4 regions of the Bradyrhizobium sp. CAR08 genome follow, and region 2 is predicted to be linked to each of the others. Evidence: predicted binding sites of a transcription regulator. Region 2 holds the regulator's gene; each other region holds the start of a gene.

Region 1 (7,690 bases), on a different contig from region 2:
CGCGATCTTCGGCGCTTCGGGAAACAGGCCCGGCACATCCTCAGAGCGGATCTGCTTCACATAGGCGATATGGCCTTCGCCGAGGGTTGCCAGCGTCTCCGGCGAGACGTTCTTGGCTTCGTATTCGAACGCAACGTGACCTTCACTCATGGTCTCGACTCCTCTCTCGAAACTAAGCGGTCGAGTCCGCTACTCGTTCCATTATTCGTGCTCATTGATAGCGATTGTCTTAACGATCCTCTCCGGTTCCGGCCGGGCAAGATCGATCGCCAGCAATCCGTTCTTCAGATCCGCACCCAGCACCAGCATCCCCTCCGCCAGCACGAAAGTGCGCTGGAAGTGGCGCGCGGCGATGCCGCGATGGATGTATTGCCGGGTCTTGTCGTCCTGCTGCCGCCCGCGAATGACGAGCTGGTTTTCCTCAATGGTTACATCGAGTTGGTCGCGGGTGAATCCGGCGACCGCCAGCGTGATCCGCAGACGCTCGGGCTGGCCCTCCGACCGGTCGCACCTCTCGATATTGTAGGGAGGGTAACCGTCGGCGCCTTTGACGACCCGATCGAGCACGCGCTCGATCTCGTCGAAGCCCAGAAGGAAGGGACTGGAAAGCGTGGGAACACGAGACATAGTTTACAAAGTCCTCTCGAAGCGACTTTGGTGCATCAGGGCCCGTACAGGCACCCCTTGATCAGCAATATGGGCATATCCGCGTGTGGGTTCAAGGACGTAGCCGGGGCTGTGGACTGGCAGCTCACCCGCTCTGCCATGCACAAAAGCTGACTTGTCGCCATGGCGCGAAACGCCTGCCACAAGCCGGCCCGACGAAATTGCGGTGTGATTTTTCTCAACAAAAACAAACCCCCTTCTACTGTGCATGGGGTTGTTTTCGCGTTTTTTAATCGACGGCCCAGCGGAACCCGGTCAGGCCTCGATCCGCGTCCGCCCATCGCCGCTGAACAGATGCAGCTTTTGGCGCATTGCTGCGACGCGGATCTTCTCGCCGATCGGCGGCGCCTCTGAGCCGGGAATGCGGACGATGACCTCGCCGGGCGGCAGTTCGCCGGGGTTGGCGGCGATGCGCTGCTCGTCCTGGGCCCGCATGCCGTAAACGAAGGTTTCGGCGCCGACGCGCTCGATCGCTTCCACGGTGAGCGGAAGGGCGACGCCGCCGGCCGGGGTCTGGTCGGTGATGACGAAATCCTCCGGGCGAATGCCGAGGATGCCGGCGTCGGTGCTGCCGAGCTGCGACTTGATCTCGTCGGCGCGAATCGACATCAGATTCATCGGTGGCGCGCCGATGAAGGAGGCGACGAAAGTCGTCGCCGGCTTCTCGTATATCGCCAAGGGATTGCCGACCTGCTCGACCTGGCCGCCATTCATCACCACGAGAATGTCGGCGAGCGTCATCGCCTCGAGCTGGTCGTGGGTGACGTAGATCGACGTGGTGTTGAGCCGGCGCTGCAATTTGCGGATCTCGACCCGCATCGCGATGCGGAGCTTTGCGTCGAGGTTGGACAGCGGCTCGTCGAACAGAAACACCTTCGGCTGGCGCACGATGGCGCGGCCCATGGCGACGCGCTGGCGCTGGCCGCCGGAGAGCTGGCGCGGCTTGCGCTCCAGCATCGACGTGAGCTCGAGCACGCGCGCAGCTTCGTCGACGCGGGTCTTGACCTCAGCCTCCTTCATGCCGCGGTTGCGCAGGCCGTAAGCCATGTTGTTGAAGACGCTCATATGCGGATAGAGCGCGTAGTTCTGGAACACCATCGCGATGTCGCGGTCGGCGGGCTCGATCTGGTTGACGATGCGGCCGCCGATGTCGATCTCGCCGCCGGTGACGGTTTCGAGGCCTGCGACCATGCGCAGCAATGTCGACTTGCCGCAGCCGGAGGGACCGACCAGCACGCAGAACTGGCCGTCGCCGACATCGACGTTGACGCCCTTGATGGCCTCGAAGCCGCCGGGATAGGTTTTGCGGACGTTGCGCAGGGTGACGTTAGCCATGGGATTTACTTTTCCGTCTCCACGAGTCCGCGCACGAACAGTTTCTGCATCACGACGACGACGAACACCGGCGGCAGCATCGCGAGCACGGCCGTCGCCATCACGATCGGCCATTCGGTCAGCGCGTCGGTGGTGGTGATCATCTTGCGGATGCCGACCTGGATGGTCTGCATGTCGTCGCGGGTGGTGATCAGCAGCGGCCAGAGATATTGATTCCAGCCGAGGATGAAGAGGATCACGAACAGCGCCGCCATGTTGGTGCGCGACAGCGGCAGCAGCGTATCCCAGAAGAAGCGCAGGGGACCGGCGCCGTCGATGCGCGAGGCCTCCAGCAGCTCGTCCGGCACCGTCATGAAGAACTGGCGAAACAGCAGCGTCGCGGTGGCGGAGGCGATCAGCGGCAGTGACAGGCCCGCATAGCTGTCGAGCATGTGCAGATCGGCGACGATCTTGTAGGTCGGATAGATGCGCACCTCGACCGGCAGCATCAGCGTGATGAAGATGATCCAGAAGATCGGCATCCGGAAGGGAAAGCGGAAATAGACGATCGCGTAGGCCGAGATGATCGAGATCGCGATCTTGCCGACCGCGATCAGCAGCGCCATCACCAGCGAGTTCAGCATCATGTTGCCGACGGGCTCGCGGGTCGATCCGCTCGTGCCGACGAAAATGGTCTGGTAGTAGACCTCGAAGAAATGGCCGCCCGGCAGCAGCGACATTTGCCCGTTGGCGATCAGCGCGTTGTCCTGGGTCGAGGCGACGAACGCGATGTAGACGGGGAAGGCGACGACCGCGATCCCGATCCAGAGGATGATGTGGGCGATGTAGCGCCGGAAGCCCTCTTCCTCGACCATCAGTAGGTCACCTTGCGTTCGACGAACCGGAACTGGATTCCGGTGAGCACGATGACCATGACCATCAGGATCACCGACTGCGCCGCCGAGCTGCCGAGATTGCCGCCGAGCAGGCCGTCGGAATAGACCTTGTAGACCAGCGTGACCGTCGACGTTCCGGGGCCGCCGCGGGTCATCGTGTCGATGATGCCGAACGTGTCGAAGAAGGCGTAGACGATGTTGACCACCAGCAGGAAGAAGATGGTCGGCGACAGCAGCGGGAAGGTCACGGTCCAGAACCGCCGCATCGGACGGGCGCCGTCGATCGCGGCGGCTTCGAACACGCTCTTTGGGATCGCTTGCAGGCCGGCGAGGAAGAACAGGAAATTATAGGAGATCTGCTTCCACGCGGCGGCGAGGATGATCAGCGCCGCGGCCTGGTCGCCGTCGAGCAGCGGATTCCAGTCGACGCCCATATTGCGCAGATAGCGCGAGAGCACGCCGAGCGAGGGATGCAGCATGAAGATCCAGAGCACGCCGACCACGGGCGGTGCCACCGCATAGGGCCAGATCAGGAGCGTGCGGTAGAGCATCGAGCCACGCAGCGGCTTGTCCGCCATCACGGCGAGCAGCAGCGCAAAGGACAGCGACGAGACGGCAATGGCGAACGAGAACAAGAAGGTCCGGACGATCGCCTCGAAATAGGCTGCGTCCTTGAACAGCTCGACGTAATTCTCGAACCAGACAAAGGTGGTCGACAGACCGAACGCATCCTGGAGCAGGAAGGACTGGATCACCGCCTGCAGGGCCGGCCAATAGAAGAAAATCAGGACGATCGCGAGCTGCGGCGCAACCAGCGCGTACGGTAACAGTCTTGACTGGAAGATGGCTTGCTTTTGCATGATGCCAGCAGAGCGGCAGGCCGGGTCGCGGCCTGCCGCTCATTGCCTCACTTGACGGCGGTCTTTTCGAACTGCCGCAGCATCGTGTTGCCGCGCTCGACGGCGGCATCGAGCGCCTGCTTGGCGGTCTTCTTGCCGGCCAGCGCCTGCTCAATCTCTTCCGACCAGACGTCACGCAGCTGCACCATGTTGCCGAGGCGCAGACCGCGCGAATTCTCGGTCGGCTCCTTGTTGGTCAGCTCGAGCAGCGGGGTCTCGAGATAGGGCTGATCCTTGTAGAAGCCTTCTTCCTTCGCCTTGGCGTAGGCCGCCTTGGTGATCGGCAGGTAGCCGGAGGCCTTGTGGATGTAGACCTGGCGATCGGTGTCGGAGAGGAAGGTCAGGAATTTCGCGACGCCCTTGTATTCCTCGGCCGACTTGCCGCCCATCACCCACAGCGAAGCGCCGCCGATGATCGAGTTCTGCGGTGCGCCCTTGACGTCGGGATAATACGGCATCGGCACGGCGGTGAAGTTGAACTTGGCCTGCGCCTTGACGTTGCCGAAGAAGGCCGACGAGGTCAGGTAGATCGGGCACTCGCCCGAAGTGAAGCGGCCTTCGCCGGTGTTGGTGCGGCCGGCGTAGTCATAGGTCTTGGTCTTCTGCAGCTCGACCAGGGTTTCGAGATGCTTGACCTGAAGCGGTCCGTTGAACTCGAGCACGGTGTCGAAGCCGTCGAGGCCGTTGGCCTTGCTGGCGAGCGGCACGTTGTGCCACGCCGAGAGCTGCTCGAGATTGACCCAGGTGATCCAGGAGCCCGAGAAGCCGCAGGTGTCATGACCGGCAGCCTTCAGCTTCTTGGCGGCCTCGAACGTTTCGGGCCAGGTCTTCGGGATCTCTACGTTCGCCTTCTTCAGCTCGTCGAGGTTCACCCACATCACGGTCGAGGACGAGTTGAAAGGGAAGGACAGCATCTCGCCCTTCGACGTCGAATAATAACCGGTGATGGCGGGCAGGTAGATCTTGGGGTCGAACTTCTCGCCGGCGTCGGCCATCAGCTTGTAGACGGGCTTCACGGCGCCGGTCGCGGCCATCATGGTCGCGGTGCCGACTTCGAACACCTGCATGATGTGCGGGGCGTTGCCGGCGCGGAACGCCGCGATGCCGGCGTTCATCGTATCGGGATAGTTGCCCTTGTAGGTCGGGATCACCTTGTAGTCGCTCTGCGACGCGTTGAAGTCGGTGGCGAGCTTGACGATGACGTCGTTGTTGGCGCCGGTCATCGCGTGCCACCACTGGATTTCGGTCACGGCCAAGGCCGGCGAGGCCGACAGTCCAATCGTGAGTGCAATAGCGGCAGCCGCTCCAAAATGTCGAAGAGCCATCAAGTAAACCTCCCTTGGGCCGTCAAAAATGATCGCTTGCGCTAGCAGCGCCATATGACGTTCACATGACTGTGTAAGCGGCCGAAACGAAAGCGGCAAGCGCTGGAAAAGGGAAGCCGTCAAATAGGCGAATGCCGCGCGCGCAGCGTCCTCCGTTCGCGGTGCACAGAGCGCCCGCACCGCACTGCGGCATTGCCGTGGGATGTGGAAGGCGAGGGCGCTAGCGCTTGCGCTCGGGGCCGCAGACAGTGCCCTGCTCGACCATCGCGTCGATCTCGGACCTGGAGTAGCCGAATTCGCCCAGCACCTCGGCGGCGTGCTCGCTGAATTTCGGCGGCAGGCGCCGCAGGCTCGGCTTGCTGCGGTCGAGCCGGATCGGCGACGCCACGCCCTTGTACCAATCCTTCTCGATAATATCGCCGCGCGCGATCGTGTGCGGGTTGGTCAATGCCTGGTCGATCTTCTGCACGGGGCCGGCGGGCAGGCCCGCGGCGAGCAGGCGATTGCACAGCGGCTCGGCCTCGTGCTGGCTGAACACGGCGGCAAGCTCGGCCCGCAGCGCCTCGCGATTGCCGATGCGATCCTTGTTGCGCGCAAAGCGCGGATCGGTGCCGAGCTCGGGCTTGCCGATCTCCTTGGCGAGCTTGCGGAAGGTGCCGTCATTGCCGACGCCGATGAAGATGTCGTCGGTCTTGGTCGGGAAGATCGCATAGGGCACGAGGTTGGGATGCTCGTTGCCGGTGAGCGACGGCGGCTTGCCATGCATGAAATAATTCGCGGTGTGCGGATGCATGATGGCGAGACCGGTCTCGTACAGCGTGGTCTCCAGGAACTGGCCCTGGCCCGAGCGCTGCCGCTCCGACAGCGCCATCAAGATGCCGATCGCCGCATAGAGGCCGGTGCCGATGTCGACCAGCGGCACGCCGATCCGCATCGGTCCGCTCTCGGGCGAGCCGGTCGCCGCGATCATGCCGGTCATGGCCTGGATGATGGCGTCATAGCCGGGATTGCCGCCGCGCGGCCCGTCGGCGCCGAAGCCGCAGATCCGGCAATGCACGAGGCGCGGGAATTTTTCCCGCAACACCTCGTTGCCGATGCCCCATTTCTCCAGCGTGCCCGGCTTGAAGTTCTCGATCAGGACGTCGGCGCTCTCCAGCATCTTGAGCAGCACGGTCCGGCCGCCCTCGGAGGCGAGGTCGAGGCCGATCGAGCGCTTGTTGCGGTTGATGCCGATGAAATAGGCCGCGTCTTCCTCGTGGAAGGGAGGGCCCCAGTCGCGTACCTCGTCGCCTGCGGGCGGCTCGACCTTGATCACGTCGGCGCCATGGTCGGCGAGGATCTGGGTGCAATAGGGGCCGCCGAGCACGCGCGTCAGATCGATGACGCGCAGGCCGCTCATTGCACCCATGGCAGCTCCAGAACTGGCGGCTTCAGTCATGCCTTCGCGTCCCCTGTGTCGGTATTGATCACAGGCCTAACGAGGTTCGTCCGAGCCGGCAATGGCTTCGCGCGTAGGGCGTCATGCAGGCCGCTCGCCGCAATCCCGCGAGATGGCAAATCAAGGGAGGCGGCCGGCCCGGGGGTATCCCGGGCCAGCCGCTTCACCGAAACCGGTCAGACCACCGTCAGGCGGACGTCGACATTGCCGCGCGTCGCGTTGGAATACGGACACACCTGGTGCGCCTTCTCGACCAGCGCCTCGGCTTCCGCGCGGGCGAGGCCTGGCAGCGAGACGGCAAGGTCGATGTCGAGACCGAAGCCGCCGGCCGCGCGCGGGCCGATGCCGACGGTCGAAGTCACGGAGGCGTCGGCCGGAACCTTGGGGCCGCCCTGCGAGGACACGAACTTCATCGCGCCGATGAAGCAGGCGGCATAGCCCGCAGCAAACAGCTGCTCGGGATTGTTGCCGGCGCCGCCTCCGCCGCCGAGCTCCTTCGGCGTGGTGAGCTTGACGTCGAGCGCGCCGTCGAGGGTCGCGGCATGGCCGTCGCGGCCGCCGGTGGCCTTTGCGCTGGTCTTGTAGAGGACGTTCACTGACATTTTTGTCTCCCTGTGTTTTCGGGGTGGGGGCGCCATCTTTATCGCAGGCAATTAGATTGCGCGCAATTGAAATTATAGCGTCTCACATTTAATTGTTCGCAATTGAATGTAGCGACGGCCGGCCCCAGAATGGAGCAAGTCCTGTGAGATTCTCGATGCCCCGGAAACATTCGGCAGCGGACGCGCCGCTGCGCCTCGACAACCAGATCTGCTTCGCGGTCTATTCCGCCGCGCATGCCTTCAACCGCGTCTACAAGCCGCTGCTGGACCGGCTCGGCCTGACCTATCCGCAATATCTGGTGATGCTGGTGCTGTGGGAGCGCGACGACGTGCCGGTCAAGAGCATCGGCGAAAAGCTGCACCTGGATTCGGGCACGCTGACACCGCTGCTCAAGCGGCTCGAGGCGGCCCACCTCGTCAAGCGCACGCGCTCCAGCGAGGACGAACGTCAGGTGCTGATCGCGTTGACCGCGCAGGGCCAGGCCCTGAAGGACAAGGCGCGGGCCGTGCCGCAATCGATCCTGGCGGCATCGGACTGCTCGGTCTCGGA
Region 2 (7,690 bases):
ACATTGAGCTGGAACTTGAAGCGCTCGGCGGCGTGCGCCCAGGAGGCGAGCACGTTGTTGTCGTCGCCGGTCCAGGCCACGGTCTTGCCCTCGATCGGGCCGCGATGTTCCTCGTAGGTCATGAGGTCCGCCATCACCTGGCAGGGATGCGAGCGGCGCGTCAGGCCGTTGATGACGGGCACGGTGGCGTTTGCCGCAAGCTCCAGCAGCGCATCGTGATTGAGAATGCGGATCATGATGGCGTCGACATAGCGCGACAGCACGCGCGCGGTGTCGGCGATGGTCTCGCCGCGGCCGAGCTGCATTTCGGCGCCGGTGAGCATGATGGGCTCGCCGCCGAGCTGGCGCATGGCGACGTCGAAAGACACCCGCGTCCGCGTCGAGGGGCGCTCGAAGATCATCGCCAGGGTCTTGCCTTCGAGCGGCCTGACCGGCTGATGCGCCTTCTGCTTCGCCTTCATCGCGGAGGACGCAGCGAGCATGCGCTTGAGCTCCGACAGCGGCAGCTCGTTGATATCGAGGAAGTGCTTCGGTGTTTTATCGGGCGACTTGCTCATCAGCTTGCCGCCCGCTTGTTGCCGGACAACGCGGTGCAGGCGCGCTCGAGCCGCCCGACGCTGTCCTCGATCTCGGCTTCGGTGACGATCAAAGGCGGCAGGAAACGCACGACATTGTCGCCGGCACCGACGGTGAGCAGCTTTTGGTCGCGCAAGGCTGCAACGAGATCGCCGGAGGGCACCACGGCCTTGATGCCGATCAGGAGGCCCTCGCCGCGCACTTCGCTGACGACATCGCCGTGTCGGTCGATCACGGAGGCGAGCTTCTGCTTGAGCAGCAGCGACATCCTCTGCACGTGGTCGAAGAAGCCGGGCTTGAGCATGACGTCGAGCACGGCGTTCGCAGCCGCGATCGCGAGCGGATTGCCCCCGAAGGTCGAGCCGTGCGAGCCCGGCGTCATGCCGGACGCCGCTTCCGCGGTCGCAAGGCAGGCGCCGATCGGGAAGCCGCCGCCGAGCGCCTTGGCCAGCGACATCACGTCGGGTTCGACGCCAAGGCGGCGGTACGCGAACAGATCGCCGGTGCGGCCCATGCCGGTCTGCACCTCGTCGAAGGCGAGCAACAGACCCTTCTCGTCGCAGAGCTGGCGCAACGCCCTCAGGAAGGCGGGCGTTGCCGAACGCACACCGCCCTCGCCCTGGATCGGCTCGATCAGGATGCCGGCGGTCTGCGGACCGATTGCCTTTTTCACGGCATCGAGATCGCCATGCGCAACCTGGTCGAAGCCCTCCATCGGAGGGCCGAAACCTTCGAGATATTTTGCCGATCCCGTTGCGGCCAGCGTCGCCAGCGTGCGGCCATGGAAGGCGCCTTCGAAGGTGATCATGCGATAGCGGTCGGGATGACCCTTTGCGGCGTGATAACGGCGCACGACCTTGATCACGCATTCCAGCGCTTCGGCGCCGGAATTGCAGAAGAACACGAAATCCGCGAAACTTTCATTGCACAGGCGCGCGGCGAGCTTTTCGCCGTCCGGGCTCTGGAACAGATTCGACATGTGCCAGAGCTTGGTGGCCTGCTCCTGCAACGCCGCGACCAGCGCCGGATGGGCATGGCCGAGCGCATTCACCGCCACCCCGGAGGTGAAATCGAGATAGCGCTCGCCATTGGTCGCGATCAGCCAGCAGCCTTCGCCACGCTCGAAACCAAGGTCGGACCTGGCGAAAACGGGGAGCAAATGCGGCGCTGCGCTGTTAGTCATGATGGTCACTTGAATGTTGCGGACGGAGTGAGCGTGCATTGCGCAACGCACCATCGACCGGCCCGGAAAACGAAACGTGCCGCCTCTTGAGGGCGGCACGTGCGACTATCTTAGGCCTGGTGAAACGGGTGTCAATGCCGCCCGGAAAGCCTCGCGAAACGCTGAATCCGTAGTCTTGCGGTGCCGATTTTGCGGGATTTGGCCACGGAACATGTGGAAGCGAGTCGGCGGACTCTTGCGCGGGAGTCACGCCATATTGTAGCGTTTGGATTGTCAGATACGACATCTCGTGCAGTGGTTCTGATCTTTAAGTCCTTATGTACCGGCGTAAACGTTCGGGCGTTCAAGACGCGCCCGGCGAGCCTTAAGGGATTCTGGCGGCACGGGTTTTTGAAGGCTTAGGCATTCGCTGCGAGGCCCCAGGATGGCTGGCGCGCAGCGAGGGAAAGGGTGCAATGACGGTTTTGACCTGGTCCGATGATCGCGTCGAGCAGCTGAAAAAGCTCTGGGAGGCCGGACTTTCGGCCAGCCAGATCGCGGCGGAGCTCGGCAATGTGACCCGCAATGCCGTGATCGGCAAAGTGCACAGGCTCGGCCTTTCGGGCCGCGCCAAGAGCCCATCATCGGCAGCGCCGCGGCCGCGCAAGGCGCGCCCCGCGCAGCACATGATGCGGGTGAGCCGCCCGATCTCGCGCGGCAACACCGCGCTGGCGCAGGCCTTCGAGGTGGAGGCTGAGCCGGATCCGGTCACCTATGACAACGTGGTGCCGATGAGCCAGCGGCTGTCGCTGCTGGAATTGAACGAGGCGACCTGCCACTGGCCGGTCGGCGATCCCTCGAGCCCGGACTTCTTCTTCTGCGGTGGAAGGGCGCTGTCCGGACTGCCCTATTGCGCCCAGCACTCGCGCGTTGCGTACCAGCCGGCGTCGGATCGGCGCCGCGCACCGGTGAAGCCGGGTCCGCGGTAATCACGGCAAGTCGTCGCGCGAAGACGATTCAACAATTTCAGCGTCGTCCCGGCCTAGTGCGCAATTGCGCACGGGGGGCCGGGACCCATACTCCGAGCACGCAATAATCGTGCGGAAGGGGTCACTCCGAGTCTTCGCCAAACCACGTTCGGTGGTTATGGGCCCGGATCAGCGCTCGCTTCGCTCGCTTGTCCGGGACGACGGCTGAGAATGCAGGGACAACTCGCCAACAAACAAGCCTGCAACCCTACACCTGCTCCGCCTTGGCAAACCGATCATCCAGCGCGTAGCCGGCGCCGCGGACGGTGCGGATCGGGTCCTGCTCGCGGCCGAGATTGAGCAGCTTGCGCAGGCGGCCGATATGCACGTCGACGGTGCGCTCGTCGATATAGATGTCGCGACCCCAGACGCTGTCGAGCAGTTGCTCGCGCGAGAACACGCGCCCCGGATGCTCCAGGAAGAACTCCAGCAGGCGATATTCGGTCGGACCGAGATCGATCGGCCGGCCCGAGCGCGCCACGCGGCGCTTGTCGCGGTCGAGCTCGATGTCGCCAAAAGCAAGCACCGTCGCGAGCCGCTCCGGGCTTGCGCGCCGCAGCAGGCCTTTCACGCGCGCCAGCAGCTCCGGCACCGAGAACGGCTTGACGATGTAATCGTCGGCGCCGGTCGCAAGACCCCGCACCCGCTCGCTCTCCTCGCCGCGCGCGGTGAGCATGATGATCGGGAGCTGCTTGGTCTCGGGACGGGTGCGAAGCCGCCGGCACAATTCGATGCCTGACAGGCCCGGCAGCATCCAGTCGAGCACGATCAGATCGGGGATGTGCTCCTTGAGGCGGGTGTCGGCGTCGTCGCCGCGCATCACCGTCTCGACGTCATAGCCGTCGCCTTCGAGGTTGTAGCGGAGAAGCTCGGTCAGGGCTTCCTCGTCCTCAACCACCATAATGCGTGCGCCCATCGGGTCGTCGCTCCCTAAGTCTTCAGGTGTTCGGTACCGTGTTGGCGAAGGTCGTCATGTCGCCCTTCGGCCGCTTGTCGGTGATGGCCTGGCCCTCGATCATGTAGAACACGGTCTCGGCGATGTTGGTGGCGTGGTCGCCGATCCGCTCGATGTTCTTGGCGCAGAACATCAGATGGATGCAGAACGAGATGTTGCGCGGATCCTCCATCATGTAGGTGAGGAGCTCGCGGAACAGCGAGGTGCAGATGGCGTCGACCTCCTCGTCGCCCTTCCAGACCGCCATCGCCGCCGGCAGATCATGCGCGGCATAGGCGTCCAGCACCGACTTGACCTGCTGCTGCACGAGGTCGGTCATGTGCTCGAGGCCGCGGAACAGCTTGAGCGGATGGAAGTCCGTCTCCAGCGCCGCGACGCGCTTGCCCATGTTCTTGGCGAGGTCGCCGATGCGCTCGAGATCGGTCGCGACGCGCATGGCGCCGACGATCTCGCGCAGATCGACCGCCATCGGCTGGCGGCGGGCGATGGTGAGCACCGCACGCTCCTCGATGCGCTTCTGCAGCGCGTCGAGCTCGGTGTCGATGGCGACGACGCGCTGGCCGAGCGGGACGTCGCGGCGGATCAGCGCGTCGACGGACTCGACGATCATGCGCTCGGCGATGCCGCCCATCTCGGCGACCAGGCGAGTGAGTTCCTGGAGGTCGGTGTCGAAAGCCTTTGCGGTATGTTCAGAACCCATGTCGCGTCTCCTAGCCGAACCGGCCGGTGATGTAATCCTGCGTGCGCCGATCTGACGGCGACGTGAAGATCTTGCTGGTGTCGTCGAACTCTATCAGCTCGCCGAGATACATGAAGGCGGTCTTGTCGGAGACGCGCGCCGCCTGTTGCATGTTGTGGGTGACGATAGCGATCGTGTAATCCTCGGACAGCTCCTGGATCAGCTCCTCGACCTTGGCGGTCGAGATCGGGTCGAGCGCCGAACAGGGTTCGTCGAACAGGATCACCTCGGGCCGCACCGCGACGGTGCGGGCGATGCAGAGGCGCTGCTGCTGGCCGCCGGAGAGCGACAGGCCGGAGGCGTTGAGCTTGTCCTTGACCTCGTTCCACAGCGCGCCGCCGCGCAGCGCCTTCTCGACGCGGCCGTCCATCTCGGACTTCGAGATCTTCTCATAGAGACGGATGCCGAACGCGATGTTCTCGTAGATCGTCATCGGGAACGGCGTCGGCTTCTGGAACACCATGCCGACGCGGGCGCGCAGCAAATTGAGGTCCAGCCTGGGGTCGAGGATGTTGGTCTGATCGAGCATCAGCTGACCGGTGGCGCGCTGGCCGGGATAGAGGTCGTACATCCGGTTGAAGATGCGCAGCAGGGTCGACTTGCCGCAGCCCGACGGTCCGATGAACGCCGTAACGCGGTTGGCGCCGAGCGTCAGGTTGATGTTCTTCAGCGCATGGTGCTCGCCGTAATAGAAGTTCAGGTTACGCACGGTCACCTTCGGGGGCGCCTCGGGCAGCACCGCCGCGTGCGGCAGTCCACCGGACGCGCTCATCGACACGGAAAGATCACTCATTTTGCGGTCCTCTCGGCGCCAAGGATGCGCGCGAAAATATTAAGGGCAAGAACGGTCAGGGTGATGAGCAGCGCCCCGCTCCAGGCCAACTGCTTCCAATAGGCATAGGGGCTCTGCACGAAGTTGTTGATGGTCACAGGCAGGTTCGCCATCGTCTTGTTCAGGCCGAGGCTGAAGAACTGGTTCGATAGCGCGGTGAACAGCAGCGGCGCGGTTTCACCGGCGACGCGAGCGGTCGCGAGCAGCACGCCGGTGATGAGACCCGATCGGGCAGCCCGATAAGCGATCCGCTTGATCACCAGCGAACGCGGCAGGCCGAGCGCCGAGGCCGCCTCGCGCAACGCGTTCGGCACCAGCAGCAGCATGTCCTCGGTCGTGCGCAGCACCACCGGGATCACGATGACCGCGAGGGCGAGCGAGCCTGCGATCGCCGAGAAGCCGCGCATCGGCACCACCACGGCGCCGTAGATGAACAGGCCGATGATGATCGAGGGCGCCGAGAGCAGGATGTCGTTGATGAAGCGGATCACCGAGGTCAGCCGGTCGTTGCGGCCGTATTCGGCGAGATAGGTGCCGGCGAACATGCCGAGCGGCGCGCCGATGCCGACGCCGATCACGGTCATGATCAGCGAGCCGACGATGGCGTTGAGCAGACCGCCCTCGTTCGATCCCGGTGGCGGCGTGTTCTCGGTGAACAGCTGGACATTGAGTCCCGCCAGCCCGTTGTAGAGCAGCGTGATCAGGATCAGCGCGAGCCAGGTGACGCCGAAGGCGGTTGCGGCGATGCAGAGCCCGCGGACGACGATGTCCTTGCGGCGTCGGCGTGAATAGATCGGATTCATGGCGCTAATTCCCCGCCTTCTTTTCCAGCCGCATCAGCATCAGCCGCGCCGCTGCGAGCACGAAGAAGGTCAGAACGAACAGCAGGAGGCCGAGCAGGATCAGGCCGGATTGGTGCAGGCCGTCGCTCTCGGCGAACTCGGATGCGATCGCCGCCGAGATCGTGGTGCCCGGCGCAAAGATCGATGACGAGATCCGGAACGAGTTGCCGATGATGAAGGTCACCGCCATGGTCTCGCCGAGCGCGCGGCCCAGCGCCAGCATGATGCCGCCGATGACGCCGACCCGGGTGTAGGGGATCACCACGCTGCGGACGACTTCCCATGTGGTGCAGCCGACGCCGTAGGCGGCTTCCTTCAGGACCGGAGGCACCGTCTTGAACACGTCGACCGAGATCGAGGTGATGAAGGGCAGCACCATGATGGCAAGGATCAGCGCGGCATTGAACAGGCTGAGATAGGACGGGGGACCTGCGAAGATCGCGCCCAGCACGGGAACGCCGTCGAAGATCTTGATCATGAAGGGCTGGAACGTGTTGGCCAGGAACGGACCCAACACGAAGAAGCCCCACATGCCGTAGATGATCGAGGGAATACCGGCGAGCAGCTCGATTGCCATGCCGATCGGGCGGCGCAGCCATTGCGGGCAGAGCTCGGTGAGGAAGATCGCAATGCCGAGACCCACGGGAATGGCGATCAGCATCGCGATGAAGGAGGTGACGAGCGTGCCGTACATCGGCCCGAGCGCGCCGAGCACCGGCGGATCTGCGGAGGGCGCCCAGCGCTGCGTCCACAGGAAGGAGACGCCGTATTCTTTCATCGCCGGGAAAGCGCCGACGATCAGCGAAATGATGATGCCGCCGAGGATCAGAAGCACCGAGATCGCGGAGAGCCGCGTAATCCAGTAGAAGGTAACGTCGCCGAGCTTGAACGCGCTCAAGGCCTTGGCGCGGTCATACGGTCCGGCGTCGTCGATTACATCGCTCTGAACGGCCATCTCTGCCACGCCGATCCCCTGTACCAAATAGTATACGTTTTTTGTTGGTCCGTGCCCCGGATGCAGCGCAGCGCATCCGGGGGCACGAGCGTCGCGAACCTAGCTCTTGATGTCGGCAGCCCAGGTCTTCTCGATCAGCTGAACGACCGGATCCGGCATCGGGATGTAGTCGAGCTCTTCAGCCGCCTTGCCGCCGCTCTTGAAGGCCCAGCGGAAGAACTTGATGGCTTCCTGCGAGGCCGCCTTGTCGGTGGCGTCCTTGTGCATGAGGATGAAGGTCGCCGCCGTGATCGGCCAGGATTTCTCGCCGGGCTGGTCGGTCAGGATGACGTAGTAGCCGGGAGCCTTGGCCCAGTCGGCGTTGGAGGCGGCCGCCTGGAAGGCTTCGACGGTGGGCTGCACAGGCTTGCCGGCCTTGTTGATGAGACCGGTGTAGGTCAGCTTGTTCTGCTTGGCATAGGCGTACTCGACATAGCCAATCGAGTTCTTGGTCTGGCTGATGTTGCCGGACACGCCTTCATTGCCCTTGGCGCCGACGCCGACCGGCCACTCGACCGCGGTACCCTCACCGACCTTGCTCTTCCAATCCGCGCTGGCCTTG
Region 3 (7,690 bases), on a different contig from region 2:
GACGTGATGGGCGCGACCGATCCGTCCAAGGCGGCTGACGGCACCATCCGCAAGCTCTACGCAAAGTCGATCGGCGAGAACTCCGCGCACGGCTCGGATGCGCCGGAGACCGCCGCGATCGAGATCGCGCAGTTCTTCTCGGGCAACGAGATCGTCGGCTGATCCGTCAGCCGATAAGGTAACGAGACGCGGCGAAAGGACGTAGTGTGAACTGGCTCTGGCAGATCTTCGATCCCGCTACGATCGGGGCATTCTTCACCCAGTTCCGCGTTGAGATGGCCGAACCGACCTTTTGGGTCGCGGTCGGCAAGATCATCTGGATCAACATCCTCTTGTCCGGCGACAATGCGCTGGTGATCGCGCTTGCCTGTCGCGGCCTCAAGCCGCGGCATCGGCTGTGGGGCATGATCCTCGGTGCGGGCGCCGCGGTGCTGCTGCGGATCATCTTCACGGGCATCGTCGCGAGCCTGATGGAGTTGCCGTACCTCAAGCTGGTGGGCGGCCTCGCGCTGATCGTGATTGCGGCCAAGCTGCTGGTGCCGGAGCAAGAGGACGAGGACGGCGTCGAGTCGGCGTCGCATCTGTGGCAGGCCGTGCAGATCGTCGTCGTTGCCGACATCGTCATGAGCCTGGACAACGTCATTGCGGTGGCCGCGGCCGCCAATGGCAGCGTGCCCTTGCTGGTGCTCGGTCTTGCCATCAGCGTGCCCTTGATCGTCGCCGGCGCGGCGCTGATCATGGCGCTGCTCGCAAAGCTGCCGGTTCTGGTGTGGGCCGGCGCGGCGCTGCTCGGCTGGATCGCGGGCGAAGTGATCGCGACCGATCCCGGCATCGCGCCGAGGCTGCATGCGCTGTTCGACGGTCCGTTCGGCGCTTCGCTCGACAACATGCTCGGCGCCTTGCGCATCCCGCCGCAATTCGCCCATGGCGGCGGAGGCGGCGACTATCTCTGCGCAGCTCTCGGCGTCGTTGTCGTGCTGGTCGTCGGCTCCATCTGGCGCCGCCGCAGCATGAGCGCGGCCGCGCTCGAGTCCTCCGAACGCCACGTCAAGGCCTCGGCGGAGTAGATCTATCTTTTGAGCATGATCTCTTGGGAAAAGCGCTAGCGTCGGACGATCGAGCCGGCGCGGTTGATCAGGCGGGCGAGCGCGCGGAAGCGGCTGCCGACTCGATCCGCGACGAGATCGCCGAGGCGGTGCTCGAACACCAGCAACAGCTTGCGGCCCATGCTGCGGAAATGCGTCGCGGGCAAGACGCCCGGACGCGCCGCCGAGATCAGATGTGCGACGCGGAAGGCCGCGCCCAGCAGGCGGGCGCGTTCGAGCTGCGCCGGCGTCAGCAGCTCCTGCATGGCGACCGGCGGCTGGTTCTCCTCGCTGAGGCCCGCATAGCGATAGAACACGGACAACCCGACGAAGGCGCGCTCGGTGTGGGTGATCGCGCCGAAATTACCGTTGACGACGAGGCTCAGCGTCTGCTCGCCGCGATGGTCGGGATGCACGCGCCACCCGATGTCGGACAGCAGGCACGCGGCGTGGCGCAGGCGGCGGTCTTCTTCGGTCTCGCGCAGCTTCACCACGCGCGCGAGGCGGTCGGTCCAGGCGATCAGCTCGCGGGCGTGCTTTGCCGAACGCGACAGCAGCTGGTTCAGCTCCTCGGCCGCGCAGATCAGTCCGTCCTTGTTGCGCTCGGACTCCGGCAGCTTCTCGTGCAGCAGGCCCTCGCGCACGCCGAAGGTCGAGAACACGATGGTCTTCGGCTTCGCCACCCGGATGATGTGCTCGAGCACCAGCGCCGCATAGGTGAGGAGCGGACGCCGGGCATCGGCGACGATCTCGATGTCGGCGAGCATGCCGGCGGCCGCAAGCCGGCGGAGACGACGCGAGAAATCGAGCGCCTCGGCCGCCGAAATCGAATAGCCGTGCATCACCTGCAGCGGATAGCCGCTCTGGATGATGTGGATGCGCGCAAGCGCGCGCCAGGTGCCGCCGACCGCGTAGAAGCTGCGGCTGCTCCCCGCCTTGAGCTGCGGCACCCCATCGAGCGCTTCGCGCACGATGCGGTCGGCGCGTTTCAGGGATTTATGCGCGAGGTCCTGCAGCGCGAGGCCGCCGAGCGGCAGCGTCACGCCGCTGCGCACGGTGTTTTTGCGCACGTCGATCAGTTCGAGCGAGCCGCCGCCGAGGTCGCCGACGATGCCGTCAGGATGATGGATGCCGGAGATCACGCCAAGCGCCGACAGCCGCGCCTCGCGCGGGCCCGACAGGATCTCGATCTTCACCGCGCAGATGCGCTCGGCTTTCGCGATGAAGTCGGCGCCGTTGGAGGCATCGCGGCAGGCGGCGGTCGCAATCGCAAACACCCGCCCGACCTGCATGACCCGGCACAGCGCACGGAAGCGCTTGAGCGAGGTCAGCGCCTTGTCGACGGCGTCGGGCGCAAGCAGTCCCGTGCTCTGCACTTCGCGCCCGAGGCCGCACAGCGTCTTCTCGTTGAAGATGGGAATGAGGCTCCGCGTCAGTCCCTCGTAGACGACGAGACGGACCGAGTTGGAGCCGATGTCGATGACCGCGACGCTCGAGCCGCGCTTGCGCGGCCGCTTCACGTCGACGATCCCGGATCAGGATTGATGACGTTCATTACGGCGCGTGAGGCGGCGCGGCGAGGATTCCTTGAGCGACTTACCACGGCCAGACAGACTCGGATTTGTCATGAAGTAGTTGTGGACGTTGAAAGGCTCCTCGCCCTTCGCGGTCTTCATACGCGTTGAGGACCCGTCCGGCAACAATTGCCAGCTCTGTTCATTGTCCTTGAGATTCGCGACCATGATCTGTTCGAGAACCTGCTGATGCACCGTGGGATTCTGCAGCGGACACAGCACCTCGACGCGGCGGTCGAGGTTGCGCGGCATCATGTCGGCTGAGGAGATATATACAGCCGCTTTCGCGCTCGGCAGGCCCTGGCCCATGCCGAAGCAGTAAATTCGGCCGTGTTCGAGGAATCGTCCGATGATCGACTTGACGCGGATGTTCTCCGACAGGCCGGGAATACCGGGTCTGAGGCAGCAGATACCGCGCACCACGAGCTCGACCTGCACGCCGGCCTGGGAGGCCTCGTAGAGCGCGTCGATGATATCGGGGTCGACCAGCGCGTTCATTTTCATCCAGATCGCAGCAGGCCGGCCGTGCCGCGCATGCGCGGTCTCGCCCTGGATGTGCTCGATGATGCGCTTGCGCAAGGTCAGCGGAGACACCGCCATCTTTTCCAGATCGCTCGGCGCAGCGTAGCCGGTGATGAAGTTGAACACGCGCGCGGCGTCGCGGCCGATGGTCGGCTCCGAGGTGAAGTAGGAGAGGTCGGTGTAGATGCGCGCGGTCACCGGGTGGTAATTGCCGGTGCCGGTGTGGACGTAGGTCGTGAGGCTGCCGCCCTCGCGCCGCACCACCATCGAGAGTTTCGCGTGGGTCTTCAGTTCGAGGAAGCCGTAGACGACCTGCACGCCGGCGCGTTCGAGGTCGCGCGCCCAGCGGATGTTGGCCTCCTCGTCGAAGCGGGCCTTCAGCTCGATCAGCGCGGTGACGGATTTGCCGGCTTCGGCGGCTTCCACGAGCGCGCGCACGATCGGCGAGTTGCTGGAGGTGCGGTAGAGCGTCTGCTTGATGGCGACGACGTCGGGGTCGCGCGTCGCCTGCTGGAGAAACTGCACCACGACGTCGAAGGATTCGTAGGGGTGATGGACGACGAGGTCCTTCTGCCGGATCGCAGCGAAGATGTCGCCGCCTTGCTCGCGCACGCGCTCGGGATGGCGCGGCACGTAAGGGGTGAATTCGAGATCGGGCCGGTCAAGGCGGGTGAGCTGCGAGAGCTCGTTCATGGCGAGCACGCCATCGACCAGGAACACCTCGTCGTCGGCGGTCGACAGCGCGTGCTGCACGAAACTGCGCAGCTGCTCCGGCATCTTGGCGTCGATCTCGAGTCGGATCACCGAACCGCGGCGGCGGCGCTTCAGCGCGGTCTCGAACAGGCGGACGAGATCCTCGGCCTCTTCCTCGATTTCGAGTTCGGAGTCGCGGAGGACGCGGAAGGCGCCCTGGCCGTGAAGATTGTAGCCGGGGAACAGGCGGTTGATGAACAGCGCGGTGGCCTGCTCCAGCGAGATCAGCCGGACGACCTTGCCGTCAGCCGGCAGACGGATGAAGCGGTCGATCTTGCCGGGCATGCGGATCAGCGCGTTCATCTGCTTGCCGTCGGCGGCGCGCGTGAGCTGGAGCGCGATGGTGAAGCCGAGGCTCGGAATGAACGGGAAGGGGTGGGCCGGGTCGATCGCGAGCGGCGTCAGCAGCGGGAACACGTTGCTGAGGAAGTAGTCCTCGACCCAGGTTCGTTCCGCCTTGGTGACCTCCTTGCCCTCGACCAGCACGATACCCTCGTCGGCGAGCGTGCCGCGCAGGTCGCGCCAGATTGCCTGCTGGTCGGAGGCAAGCTGCGAGACGGTCCGGTTGATGAGCGCGAGCTGCTCGGACGGGGTCAGACCGTCGGGGCTGCGCTCAGCAATACCCTCGCGCACCTGGGCCTTGATGCCGGCGACGCGGACCATGAAGAACTCGTCGAGGTTATTCGCTGAAATCGACAGGAATCGCACCCTCTCCAGCATGGGGTGGCTGGGATTGACCGATTCCTCCAGGACGCGGCGGTTGAAGTGCAGCCAGGAAAGCTCGCGATTGATGAACCGCTCGGGGCTCGATGCGATCGCCGGCGGGCCTTCGGCTTCCGGGGCTTTTTCTTTAACTTCAACAGCTTGCGCAGAATCCATCAGAAGTCGGTCCATCCAGTTCGCCCCAATTTGCGACTTACGCGCAAAACCCGCGGGAGCATGTGTTAGAGCGATGACGTTTCGATGACATTGATGTTCCGCCGCCCGGCCGCGTCAACCCGCCTTGGTCAGACATCCCGGAGCAGCTCGGCCGCCAGGGCCCGGGTGACGGGGCGGCCGAGGCGCAAGGCCTCGCTGTCCAGCAGGTCCACAGCCCGTCGGGCGGCGGCCGAGGACCGCTCCAGGCGAGTGGCGAGGTAGCTGACCACGCTCTCGTCCACCGCGAGCTGGCGGTCGGCGCAGAACTTGACGATCAGGCCGCGGAAGAGCTGGTCGTCGGGCGGCAGCAGCGAGACAACGGGGACGGCGCGGAGCCGCGAGCGCAGGTCGGCGAGCTCGATCTCGAGAGACGCGGGCACCTCGCGTCCGGTGAAGAGGACGTAGGCGCCGTCCTCGCGGGCCAGATTCATCAGATGGAACAGGGCGCGCTCGTCGAATTCCCTGGCTTTGGGATCCTCGACCACCAGCGCGCCGGTGGCGAGCGCAGCCGGGACGGCCTCGGCGGTCAGCCCATTGGCCGTGGTCGAGCGGGCGCCTGAAGCCTCGGCCCAGATCGCGGCGAGATGGCTCTTGCCGCTTCCTTCCGGGCCGGCCAGCCACATGATTCGGTTCGGCCATTCCGGCCAGGCGTCGATGAGGGCAAGACCGGCGGCGTTGACGGGGCCTTCGAGGAAATTGTCCCGGCTCAGGCTCTCCGCATGCGGAAGCGAAAACGCCAACTGTCGGGGATGAACGCGGCTTGGCACGCTTGCTTTGCTCCGTGCCGGCGTGCCGGCTTCGTTTGACGAGATGCGACCTAATCGAGCGGGAGTTGGCCTTTTACGGGGCCGCTCCCAACTCACTTGGCCTCGATCGTGCTCATGTGCCGCAACCATTCGACAAGATAGAGCGACACGGAGGAGAGCGTGAAGACCGTGACGAGGCCCATCAGGATTATATCATAAGGACCGGGTTTGAAGCCGAAGGCGAGGGCGGCCAGCACCAGCGCCGCGAACGCCACTTGGGCCACAGTGTTGAGCTTGGATACCTTTGAGGGCTTCATCTCCACAGGTCGGTCGAACAGCCACGATATGATCACGGCGGCGACGATCATGATGTCGCGCGAGACCACCAGGATGACGATCCAGCGCGGAATCGCGCCCCAGATGCCGAGCGCCATGTAGATCGAGACCAGCAGCGCCTTGTCGGCGAGCGGGTCGAGCAAGGCGCCGAGCTCGCTCGTCATGTTGAAGCGCTTGGCAAGGAAGCCGTCGACCGCGTCGCTGATACCGGCGATCAGGAATACGGCGAACGCCACCTCCATTTGGCTCGACACGATGGCCCAGACGATGATCGGGACCAGCATGATGCGGCCCAAAGTAATGATGTTCGGTATACTCACACGGCGCTTCCCGGCACCCGGCCTGACCTCGAATTCGGCCCTTTGGAGGCTGAACCGGTTGATATCTCTACATAGTATACGGCGGCGCGCCATGCGAGCCATTGCGCGTCCCCGGAATTCGACGTAACCAGCCGCAAACCCACTGGAAATCGGGCATGACCGACCGCAAAAACGGCCTCACTTACGCCGATTCAGGCGTCGATATCGATGCGGGCAACCGCTTGGTCGACCTGATCAAGCCGATGGTGCGCGCCACCGCACGGCCCGGCGCCGACGCCGAAATCGGCGGATTCGGCGGCCTGTTCGATCTCAAGGCGGCCGGTTTCAAGGATCCCATCCTGGTGGCCGCGACCGATGGCGTCGGCACCAAGGTCAAGATCGCGATCGAGACCGGCCTGCATGGCGGGATCGGCATCGACCTCGTCGCCATGAGTGTCAACGACCTCGTGGTGCAGGGCGCCGAGCCGCTGTTCTTCCTCGACTATTTTGCCTGCGGGAAGCTCGATCCGGAGGCGACCGCGTCGATCGTCGCCGGTGTCGCCGAAGGCTGCCGCGAATCCGGCTGCGCCCTGATCGGTGGCGAGACGGCCGAGATGCCCGGCCTCTACAAAGACGGCGACTACGACCTCGGCGGCTTTGCCGTCGGCGCCGCGGAGCGGGGCACGCTCTTGCCGCGCAAGGACATCGCCGCCGGCGATGCCGTGATCGGGCTCGCTTCGTCGGGCGTGCACTCCAACGGTTTCTCGCTGGTGCGCAAGATCGTGGAACAATCCGGCCTCGGCTTCGGGGCGCAGGCGCCGTTTGCGCCCGTCATGACGCTGGGCGGCGCGTTGCTGACGCCGACGCGTCTCTACGTCAAATCCTGCCTGCGCGCGATCCGCGAGACCGGCGCGGTGAAGGGGCTTGCCCACATCACCGGCGGCGGCTTCACCGACAACATTCCGCGCGTGCTGCCGAAGCATCTCGGCGTCGGTATCGATCTGGCGCGCCTGCCAGTGCTGCCGGTGTTCAAATGGCTGGCCGCGCAGGCCGGCATCGCCGAGCTCGAAATGCTGCGGACCTTCAATTGTGGGATCGGCATGATCGCGATTGTCGAGCCGGACAAGGTCGAAGAGGTCGTGGAGATCTTCACTGACGCCGGTGAGACCGTGGCACAGCTCGGTAGCGTGATCCTGGCCGAGGGCGAGCACCGCGTCGTCTATAACGGCCATCTCGACCTGGCGCTGTAATGACCGGCGCTGTAATGAAACGCCGCGTCGCCATCCTGATTTCCGGCCGTGGCTCCAACATGGCTGCGCTGATCAAGGGCGCGGCCGCGCCGGATTTTCCGGCGGAGATTTCGCTCGTCATCTCGAACAAGGCCGATGCGCTGGGGCTGGAAAGGGCCAAAGCGAGCGGCGTGAAGACGCTGGTGATCGAAAGCAAGCCGTTCGGCA
Region 4 (7,690 bases), on a different contig from region 2:
TCGAAGCTCCGCCCTCCGTCCAGGCTCTCGACCTGAAGGATCAATGTGGTTGAGCGATCCGGATATTCGCTGGTGCCGGGGGCGAAGCGCTCCAGCGAAGGGAGCGCCCCGCCGTCGCTGATCAGCGCGAAGCTCGCGATCGAGGAATCCTGCACCACCGGTGCACCGGTGTGGAATTTCAGCCATTTCACGAGGTCGGAACTCTCATGCATGCGCGCATCGAGCCAGAGCGGCGTGTCGTGATCGAACAGCGTCAACGCGATCGCGGCCGTGCCGCGCATCATCACACGAGGCGCTCCTGATGTCGGCACGATGCGCTGGACCGACCCCGGCCGGGCCATCGCGTCCATGACCGAACGAAAGGTCGATTGCGCCGACAGCACCTTGTCGGCGAACCCGGGGGGCAGTTCCGCAATCGTGGTCATGATCTCACCCCTCACCGCGCACCATGGTATAGAAATCAACCTTCGTCGCGGCGGTCTGGGCCGCCACCTGCTTGCGCCTGACCATAAGCTGCTCACGCAACGGCGCGATAATGTCCCGCTCCAGCGCGCCGGCGAAATCGCGGGACTGCACCAGGGCATCGCACAGCGCGATCAGCCGCGCCTTCTCGCCGTCGCGACCGAGCGTGTAGCCGAAACCGACCTCGCCGCTCGCAAGCCGCACCGCGGCGCGCGACACCGTGGCTTCACCGAGGTTGAACGGCGCACCATCGCCGCCGACCCGGCCGCGCAGCATGACGAGGCCGTTTTCCGGCGCGCGCAGATCCTGATGCGCCGGCAAAGCGAGAGCTTGGAGGCGAGCGGCGATCTCGTCCGCCTCCGCGTGCGCCAGCACGGCCATTGCGGCCTTGCGCTGGGCTTGCTGATTATTGTGCTGGGTCACCGCATCCACCGACTTCTCTGCAGAACTTGCCGAATCCAAGTTGTCTATGATACTAGACAACTTGATAGCGGAGCGCCATGACTGTTTCGTGACAAAGGCGTGATTTCTGGAGTAGCTTCCTGGCCACATGAGCATGCAGGACACAGCCTCCTCCGGCGTCGCGTTGTGGCGTCTCGTTGCCGACGGCATCGAGCGCGGCATCGCCGACGGCCGCTTTGCGGCGGGCGACAAGCTGCCGGGCGAGGTGGAGATCGCCGAAACCTATCGCGTCAACCGCCACACCGTGCGACGCGCGCTGGCCGCGCTTGCCGAGCGCGGCATCGTGCGGGCAGAACGCGGCAGCGGAACCTATGTCGAGGCGCAGAAGCTCGCTTATCCACTGCGCTCGCGGACCCGTTTCTCCGAGATCGTCGGCGCGGACGGCCGCGAACCGCATGGCCGGCTGATCGAGGCGTCCGCTGACGTTGCGACCCGCGAACTCGCGCGGGAGCTTGGCCTCAAGACCGGCGCACCGCTGGTCCGGATCGAGGCGATGCGCCTCGCCGACCGCACGCCGATCTGTGTCTCCACGACGTGGCTATCGGCACAGCTATTCCCCGCTGCGGGCGACGTCTTTGCCGCGACCCGCTCGATGACGAAATTGCTCGAGCATTACGGCGTCCGGGACTATCGCCGCGGCGCGACCCGGATCACCGCCGGTATCGTCGACGCAACCGACGCCGCACGGCTCGATCTGGCGCTGGGACGGCCGATCCTGGTGGTCGACGCCACCGATCACGATCTCGACGGCAAGCCGCTGGTCACCAAGCATTCGCGCTTTGCGGCGGAGCGGGTGGAATTTCTGGTGGAGAACGGGTGAACTGGCTGCCCTCTGCCCCTCTCCCCTTGCGGGAGAGGGTGGCTCGCCGCGCTAGCGGCGAGACGGGTGAGGGGTTGCCTCCGCGCACTGATCTGAATTGAGGATGCAGACCCCTCATCCGGCGCTTCGCGCCACCTTCTCCCACAAGGGGAGAAGGAAGAAGGTTACGCCACCGCCCGCCGCCCGATAATCGCAAAACGCAATTTGCCCGAAACGAAATCGATCGCGGCGACTGCGACCAGGATCATCAGGATCAGGAACGACACCTTCTGCCATTCCAGCACGCGGATCTGCTCGGCGAGCTGGAGGCCGATGCCGCCGGCGCCGACGATGCCGATGATGGTGGCCGAGCGCGTATTCGACTCGATGAAATAGAGCACCTGCCCGGCAATCACGGGCAGGACCTGCGGCAGCAGGCCGAAGCGAATCTCGTGCAGCGCGCTACCGCCGGAGGCGCGGATGCCCTCGACCTGCTTCTGGTCGGCGCCCTCGATCGCCTCCGAGAACAGTTTTCCAAACGCGCCGAAATCCGACACGGCAATAGCGAGCACGCCGGCAAACGGGCCGAGCCCGACCACGTTGATCCACACCAGCGCCCAGATCAGCGTGTCGACTCCGCGGATTGAATCCAGGAAGCGCCGCACCGGAAACCGCAAAATCCTCGACGGCACCACATTGCGCGCGGCAAGAAGACTGACCGGCAGCGCGAAGACCGCGGCCAGCGTCGTGCCGAGCAGCGCAATCGACAGCGTCTCGCCCAGCGCCTTCAGATAGACCGGCAGCGACGAGCCGGGATCCGGCGGGATCATCATCAGGCTGATCCAACCGAGCTGGCTGAGCCCCGCGAACAACCGCGACGGCGAGAAGTCGAGATCGATGAGGCCATAAATCAGAACCGCGAGCGCCGCGACGATCATCGCCGGCATCGGGAGCCGCGCCGAAGCCGGCCGGTCGAACACATCAGGGTAGCGCGCGCGAAGCGCTGATGTGTCAATGTCCTGCGGCCCCGTCACGTCCGCGCCTCCTTGCCGAACAGGCGGCCGCGCAGCCAGCCGGTGCTGATGTCGATAATGAAAACCGTGACGATGATGGTGAGCAGGATGGCGCTGACGTCCGAGTAGTAGAACTTGCGGATGGCGACGACGAGCTCCTGGCCGATGCCGCCGGCACCGACGAAGCCCATCACGGAGGCCTCGCGGACGTTGATCTCGAAACGCAGCAGCGCGTAGCTGGCATAGCCCGCCGTGACCTGCGGCAGGATGGCGAAGCGCATGCAGGACAGCCAGCTCGCGCCGGTCGAGCGGACGCCTTCGACCGGTTTCATGTCGGCGTTCTCGACGATCTCCGAGAACAGCTTTCCAAGCGCGCCGGTGGAGTGAATCGCGATCGCCAGCACGCCCGCCATCGGCCCCAGCCCGAAGGCGATCACGAAGATCAGGGCAAACACGATGCCGGGGACCGTGCGGGCGAATTCGAGCAGGCGCCGCACGACGAAGCGCAACCACGGCGCGGGCGAGGTGTTTTCAGCCGCAAAGAAGTTCAGGCAAAACGCAAAAGTCGCGCCGATCAGCGTGCCGACATAGGAGATCAGCAAAGTCTCGCCCAGCATCCTCAGCCATTTGCGCCAGCCCCACAGCCACTCGCCGACATCGGTCCAGACCCGCTGGCCGGTGTCGAGTGTGAGGATGCGGTCGAAATAGCTGATGAAGTTGCCAAAGTGGGCGAACAGCGTGCGCAGATTCACTTCAGCGCCGATCGCGGCCAGACACAGTGCTGCGGCGAAGATCACGGCTCCAGACAGGATTCGGAGCCGCTTGCGCGCCACCGCCTGGCGATAGGCGGCGTTGAGCACGGCGAGCTGTTGCTCGGGGAGGATCGAAACCGCGACGGTCATCTTGGCCAGGAAAATGGTCAATCAAAGAGAAAGAGCCGGGTCCATCGACCCGGCTCCAGTGGCATCGTCCCGAAACTCAGGACGCCTTCTTCTTACGCAGCGCATCGACGAACTTGATCAGCTCGATCGTGCCATCCCAATCCTTGGTGGTCGCGGGATGAAAACCCTTCTTCTGGCCGTCCTGGAGGCGATCGAACGCAGCCTTGTCCTTGGCCGGCGCGTCGAAGAACGCCTTGGCGATGGCGGCCTTGGCCTCTTCCGGCAGGTCAGAATTGTAGGCATAGGGGCCGTTGATGATCGGCGCCGACTTGTGGATGATGCGGAAATCATCCTTCTTCATCGCCGAGCCATCGGCATTCTTCAGCATGCCCTTGGTCAGCATCTGCGCTAATGTCGAGTCGTTGTCGCTGGTCCACTGGTTGGCCGCGACGTCGACCGTGCCCTGCGCCAGCGCCAGGATCGCGTTCTCGTGGCTTCCGGTGAAGACGACCTTGCTGAAATAGGTGTCGGCGTCCGCGATGCCCATCTTGTCGAGCTCGAAGCGCGGCACGTTGTTGCCGGAGGTCGAGTTCGGATCGACCAGGCCGAGGTTCTTGCCCTTGAGCTGATCGATGCTCTTGTAGGGGCTGCTCGCCTTGACGAAGAACACCGAGTAATAACCGGTGGAGCCGTCGGAGTTGATGTCGTTGGCGAAGGCGTCGGTCTTGACGCCGGTCAGGCGGGCGCGGGCGAACGACGCCGAGCCGTAGCTCGCGATGTGAATGTTGCCGGCACGCTGGCCTTCGATGACGGCAGCGTAGTCGTTGGCGATGCGCAGCGTGACTTTCACGCCCAATTCCCTGGAGAGATAGCTCATGAACGGCGCCCAGCGCTCGGTCACGCCCGAGGCGTTTTCCGCCGGAATGACCGCGAAGGTCAGCTCGGGATATTTGGCTTTCCAGTCTTCGGCGGAGGCCGAAGTCGTCAACGCGAGCGCGGCGGCGCCGGCGAGAATCAATCTGCGAGTAATCATGATAGCCTCTTCATTGGTTGAGGTCGGTTGACGCAAAATTGGTAAGTCCTGATGCGGCGCAGCTCAGGCGGCGGCCGCCGTTCCAAGCGCCGGAATGCCCTGTCGCACTGGTGCAGGCGTGCCGCCCATGACTTCGGCGGCTTCGAGATCGTAGAGCTCGCGCGCAACGTGCTCGGTCAACTCGGCCGGCGCGCCGTCGAACACCACGCGACCCTGCGCCATGCCGATCAGGCGGTCGCAATAGCTGCGCGCCAGGTCGAGCGAATGCAGATTGCAGAGCACGGTGATGCCGAAGTGCTTGTTGATGCGCAGCAGCGCATCCATCACGATCTTGGTGTTGCGCGGATCGAGCGAGGCGATCGGCTCGTCGGCGAGGATGATGTCGGGCTGCTGCACCAGCGCGCGGGCGATCGCGACACGCTGCTGCTGGCCGCCGGAGAGCTGGTCGGCGCGCTGGGCTGCGAGTGGGGCGATGTCGAACTGCTCGAGCGCGGACATCGCCAGCGCCTTGTCCTGCTCGGGCCAGCTCTGCGACAGCGAGCGCCAGGCCGGCATCATCGCGAGCCGTCCCATAAGAACGTTGGTGAGAGCATCGAGCCGGCCGACCAGATTGAACTGCTGAAAGATCATCGCCGAGCGCGCCCGCCACTGCCGCAGCTCCTTGCCGCGTAGCGCGGTGACGTCGAGACCGTCGAACAGGATGCGACCCTGCGAAGGGGTCGCGAGACGGTTGATGGTCCGCAGCAGGGTCGACTTGCCGGCGCCGGACCGTCCGATCACGCCGACGAAGCCGCCGGGAGAGACTTGAAACGAGGCGTCGTCCACCGCGGCTTTCACGCCGAAGCGACACGTCAGACCTTCAACCACCAGCATGCAGGGCTCCAGAGTAGCTGGGACCCACCGCTAACGCCGGCGCTTGACACTTGTGTGACACGGACGTTGCGATGCGGCGATCCTACACACCTCATCCCCTGTTCATCCCCTGTCATCGCGCCGTCATGACATTGTCATCAAGCCGCTCGAAGAGAAACACTCGCCCTCTCGTTCGGATACAACATGGCCGCCAAAGCTCTTTCGCTCCAGCCGACTGTCGATTCCTCGGCGAAGCTGCACGACACCAGGCTTGGGGCCTACACAGAGGTCGGCGCCCGCACGATGCTGCACGAAGTGACGATGGGCGATTACTCCTATGTCGTGAACGACGCCCAGATCACCTACACCACCATCGGAAAATTCTGCTCGATCGCGGCGATGACGCGGATCAATCCGGGCAATCACCCGATGCACCGCGCCACGCAGGCGCATTTCACCTATCGTTCGAGCGCCTATTTCGAAGGCGAGAGCGACGACACCGAGTTCTTCGACTGGCGGCGCCAGCATCACGTCCATATCGGCCATGACGTCTGGATCGGCCATGGCGCGATCGTGCTGCCGGGCCGCAACGTCGGCACCGGCGCGGTGATCGCGGCCGGCGCCATCGTCACCAAGGACGTGCCGGCCTACACCATCGTTGCCGGCAATCCGGCGCGCATCGTTCGCCGGCGGTTCTCGGAAGAGGTTGCGGGGCGGCTTGCGAGGCTCGCTTGGTGGGACTGGGATCACGACAAGTTGCGTGAAGCCCTGCCCAATTTCCGCAAGCTCGGGATTGAGGATTTCCTCACGGCATACGAAGCAGGGGCACCCTCTTCTGCCAGCAAACGAAGCGCGGTCGCGTGACAGACATATTCCTCGAGGGCGGGCGGGCCCTGATCGGCTCCGAGTTCGCCGAAACGTCGCTTCTCGTGTCCGGAACGGACATCGCAGAGATCAATGCCTCGCGCAGCCGGGCGCGGCTGGCGATCAAGGCGCGCGATCTGCTGGTCCTGCCGGGCATCGTCGATCTGCATGGCGATGCCTTCGAGCGACAGATGATGCCGCGCGCCGGGGTCGATTTCCCGATCGACGTCGCGCTCGCCGACAGCGACCGCCAGGCGATCAGCAACGGCATCACCACGGTTTTTCACGCCACGACCTGTTCGTGGGAGCCGGGCCTGCGCAGCGCCGGCAATGCGCGCAGCCTGATGGAGGCGATCGAACGGCAGCGCCCGCAATTCGCCGCCGACACCCGCTTTCACCTGCGCCACGAGACCTACAATCTCGACGCCGAAACCGAGATCAGCCAATGGCTCACTGAGGGCCGCGTCGACCTGTTCGCCTTCAACGACCACATGGACGGCACGGTTGGGGACATGGCCAAGCCGCGCAAGCGCAATCGCATGGTGGAGCGCACCGGCCTGTCGAGCGAGGAATTCGACCGGCTGGTCGGACACATAATGTCCCGCGCCGCGGATGTGCCGGCTTCCGTGTCACGGCTGGCCGCGACGGCCCGCGCCGCCGACGTGCGGATGCTCTCGCACGATGATGCGACGCCGGCGATGCGCGAAGGCTTTCGCGCCATGGGCGTGGCGATTGCGGAGTTTCCGATCAACGAGGAGACAGCGCGGGCGGCAGCAAGCCACGGTGACGCCATCGTCTACGGCGCGCCGAACGTCGTGCGCGGAGGCAGCCACACGGGCTGGACCAGGGCATCCGACATGATCGCCAAAGGGCTCTGCTCGGTGCTGGCCTCGGACTACTACTATCCCGCGCAGCTGCTCGCTGCGTTCCGGCTCGCCGCCGATGGCGTGCTGCCGCTGACCGAGGCCTGGAATCTGGTCTCCGCCGCGCCCGCGCGCGCGACCGGTCTTGCAGATCGCGGCGTGCTCGCGGAAGGCCGGCGCGCGGACATTCTGCTGGTCGACGACAGCATGCCGCTGCGGCCGCGGCTGATCGCCGTGATATCAGGCGGCAAGCTCGTGCATCTCACCGAGGCGACGCGGTTGCTTGGCATGCCAGCTACCCCGCGCCAAGCTGTCGCCGCGGCATAAACCCGCTATGCTCGGACGATGACGAGTTTCCCCCGCTACGCGATCTATTTTGCCGCAGGCAGCGACAGCGCGCTCACCCGCTTCGGCGCGGAGTTGCTCGGCTACGATGCCTATACCGGCAACGAGCTGCCGTT

The links. The regulator PhoB, encoded in region 2, activates phosphate uptake and scavenging genes when phosphate is short. The targets are predictions, from matches to a motif close to TGTCATNNANCTGTCAT.
Region 1: ugpB (sn-glycerol-3-phosphate ABC transporter substrate-binding protein UgpB) is a predicted target of PhoB. The motif match lies at 5,155-5,171, and genes of this name have one in related genera.
Region 3: ACIPUD_RS05730 (RNA degradosome polyphosphate kinase) is a predicted target of PhoB. The motif match lies at 4,887-4,903, and genes of this name have one in related genera.
Region 4: phnC (phosphonate ABC transporter ATP-binding protein) is a predicted target of PhoB. The motif match lies at 5,634-5,650, and genes of this name have one in related genera.

What each region holds. Positions count from the first base shown of each region.
Region 1 is NZ_JBIXJX010000003.1:218,656-226,345, forward strand. Features, by position in the region: gene ACIPUD_RS08515 (BQ00720 family protein) at 1-150, opposite strand, end outside; gene ACIPUD_RS08520 (Hsp20 family protein) at 202-627, opposite strand; gene ACIPUD_RS08525 (sn-glycerol-3-phosphate import ATP-binding protein UgpC) at 922-2,001, opposite strand; gene ugpE (sn-glycerol-3-phosphate ABC transporter permease UgpE) at 2,007-2,855, opposite strand; gene ugpA (sn-glycerol-3-phosphate ABC transporter permease UgpA) at 2,855-3,736, opposite strand; gene ugpB (sn-glycerol-3-phosphate ABC transporter substrate-binding protein UgpB) at 3,784-5,100, opposite strand; gene ACIPUD_RS08545 (CaiB/BaiF CoA transferase family protein) at 5,321-6,538, opposite strand; gene ACIPUD_RS08550 (organic hydroperoxide resistance protein) at 6,715-7,140, opposite strand; gene ACIPUD_RS08555 (MarR family winged helix-turn-helix transcriptional regulator) at 7,296-7,690, shown strand, end outside.
Region 2 is NZ_JBIXJX010000010.1:228,324-236,013, forward strand. Features, by position in the region: gene argF (ornithine carbamoyltransferase) at 1-557, opposite strand, end outside; gene ACIPUD_RS22295 (aspartate aminotransferase family protein) at 557-1,759, opposite strand; gene ACIPUD_RS22300 (GcrA family cell cycle regulator) at 2,215-2,727, shown strand; gene phoB (phosphate regulon transcriptional regulator PhoB) at 2,975-3,682, opposite strand; gene phoU (phosphate signaling complex protein PhoU) at 3,705-4,421, opposite strand; gene pstB (phosphate ABC transporter ATP-binding protein PstB) at 4,432-5,253, opposite strand; gene pstA (phosphate ABC transporter permease PstA) at 5,250-6,095, opposite strand; gene pstC (phosphate ABC transporter permease subunit PstC) at 6,100-7,089, opposite strand; gene pstS (phosphate ABC transporter substrate-binding protein PstS) at 7,189-7,690, opposite strand, start outside.
Region 3 is NZ_JBIXJX010000002.1:419,669-427,358, forward strand. Features, by position in the region: gene ndk (nucleoside-diphosphate kinase) at 1-162, shown strand, start outside; gene ACIPUD_RS05720 (TerC family protein) at 207-1,067, shown strand; gene ppx (exopolyphosphatase) at 1,103-2,605, opposite strand; gene ACIPUD_RS05730 (RNA degradosome polyphosphate kinase) at 2,621-4,813, opposite strand; gene ACIPUD_RS05735 (DnaA ATPase domain-containing protein) at 4,942-5,619, opposite strand; gene ACIPUD_RS05740 (CDP-alcohol phosphatidyltransferase family protein) at 5,712-6,254, opposite strand; gene purM (phosphoribosylformylglycinamidine cyclo-ligase) at 6,410-7,483, shown strand; gene purN (phosphoribosylglycinamide formyltransferase) at 7,498-7,690, shown strand, end outside.
Region 4 is NZ_JBIXJX010000019.1:59,912-67,601, forward strand. Features, by position in the region: gene phnH (phosphonate C-P lyase system protein PhnH) at 1-425, opposite strand, end outside; gene phnG (phosphonate C-P lyase system protein PhnG) at 430-894, opposite strand; gene phnF (phosphonate metabolism transcriptional regulator PhnF) at 1,013-1,744, shown strand; gene phnE (phosphonate ABC transporter, permease protein PhnE) at 1,909-2,757, opposite strand; gene phnE (phosphonate ABC transporter, permease protein PhnE) at 2,754-3,638, opposite strand; gene phnD (phosphonate ABC transporter substrate-binding protein) at 3,715-4,650, opposite strand; gene phnC (phosphonate ABC transporter ATP-binding protein) at 4,714-5,523, opposite strand; gene ACIPUD_RS31660 (chloramphenicol acetyltransferase) at 5,707-6,366, shown strand; gene ACIPUD_RS31665 (alpha-D-ribose 1-methylphosphonate 5-triphosphate diphosphatase) at 6,363-7,556, shown strand; gene ACIPUD_RS31670 (DUF1045 domain-containing protein) at 7,575-7,690, shown strand, end outside.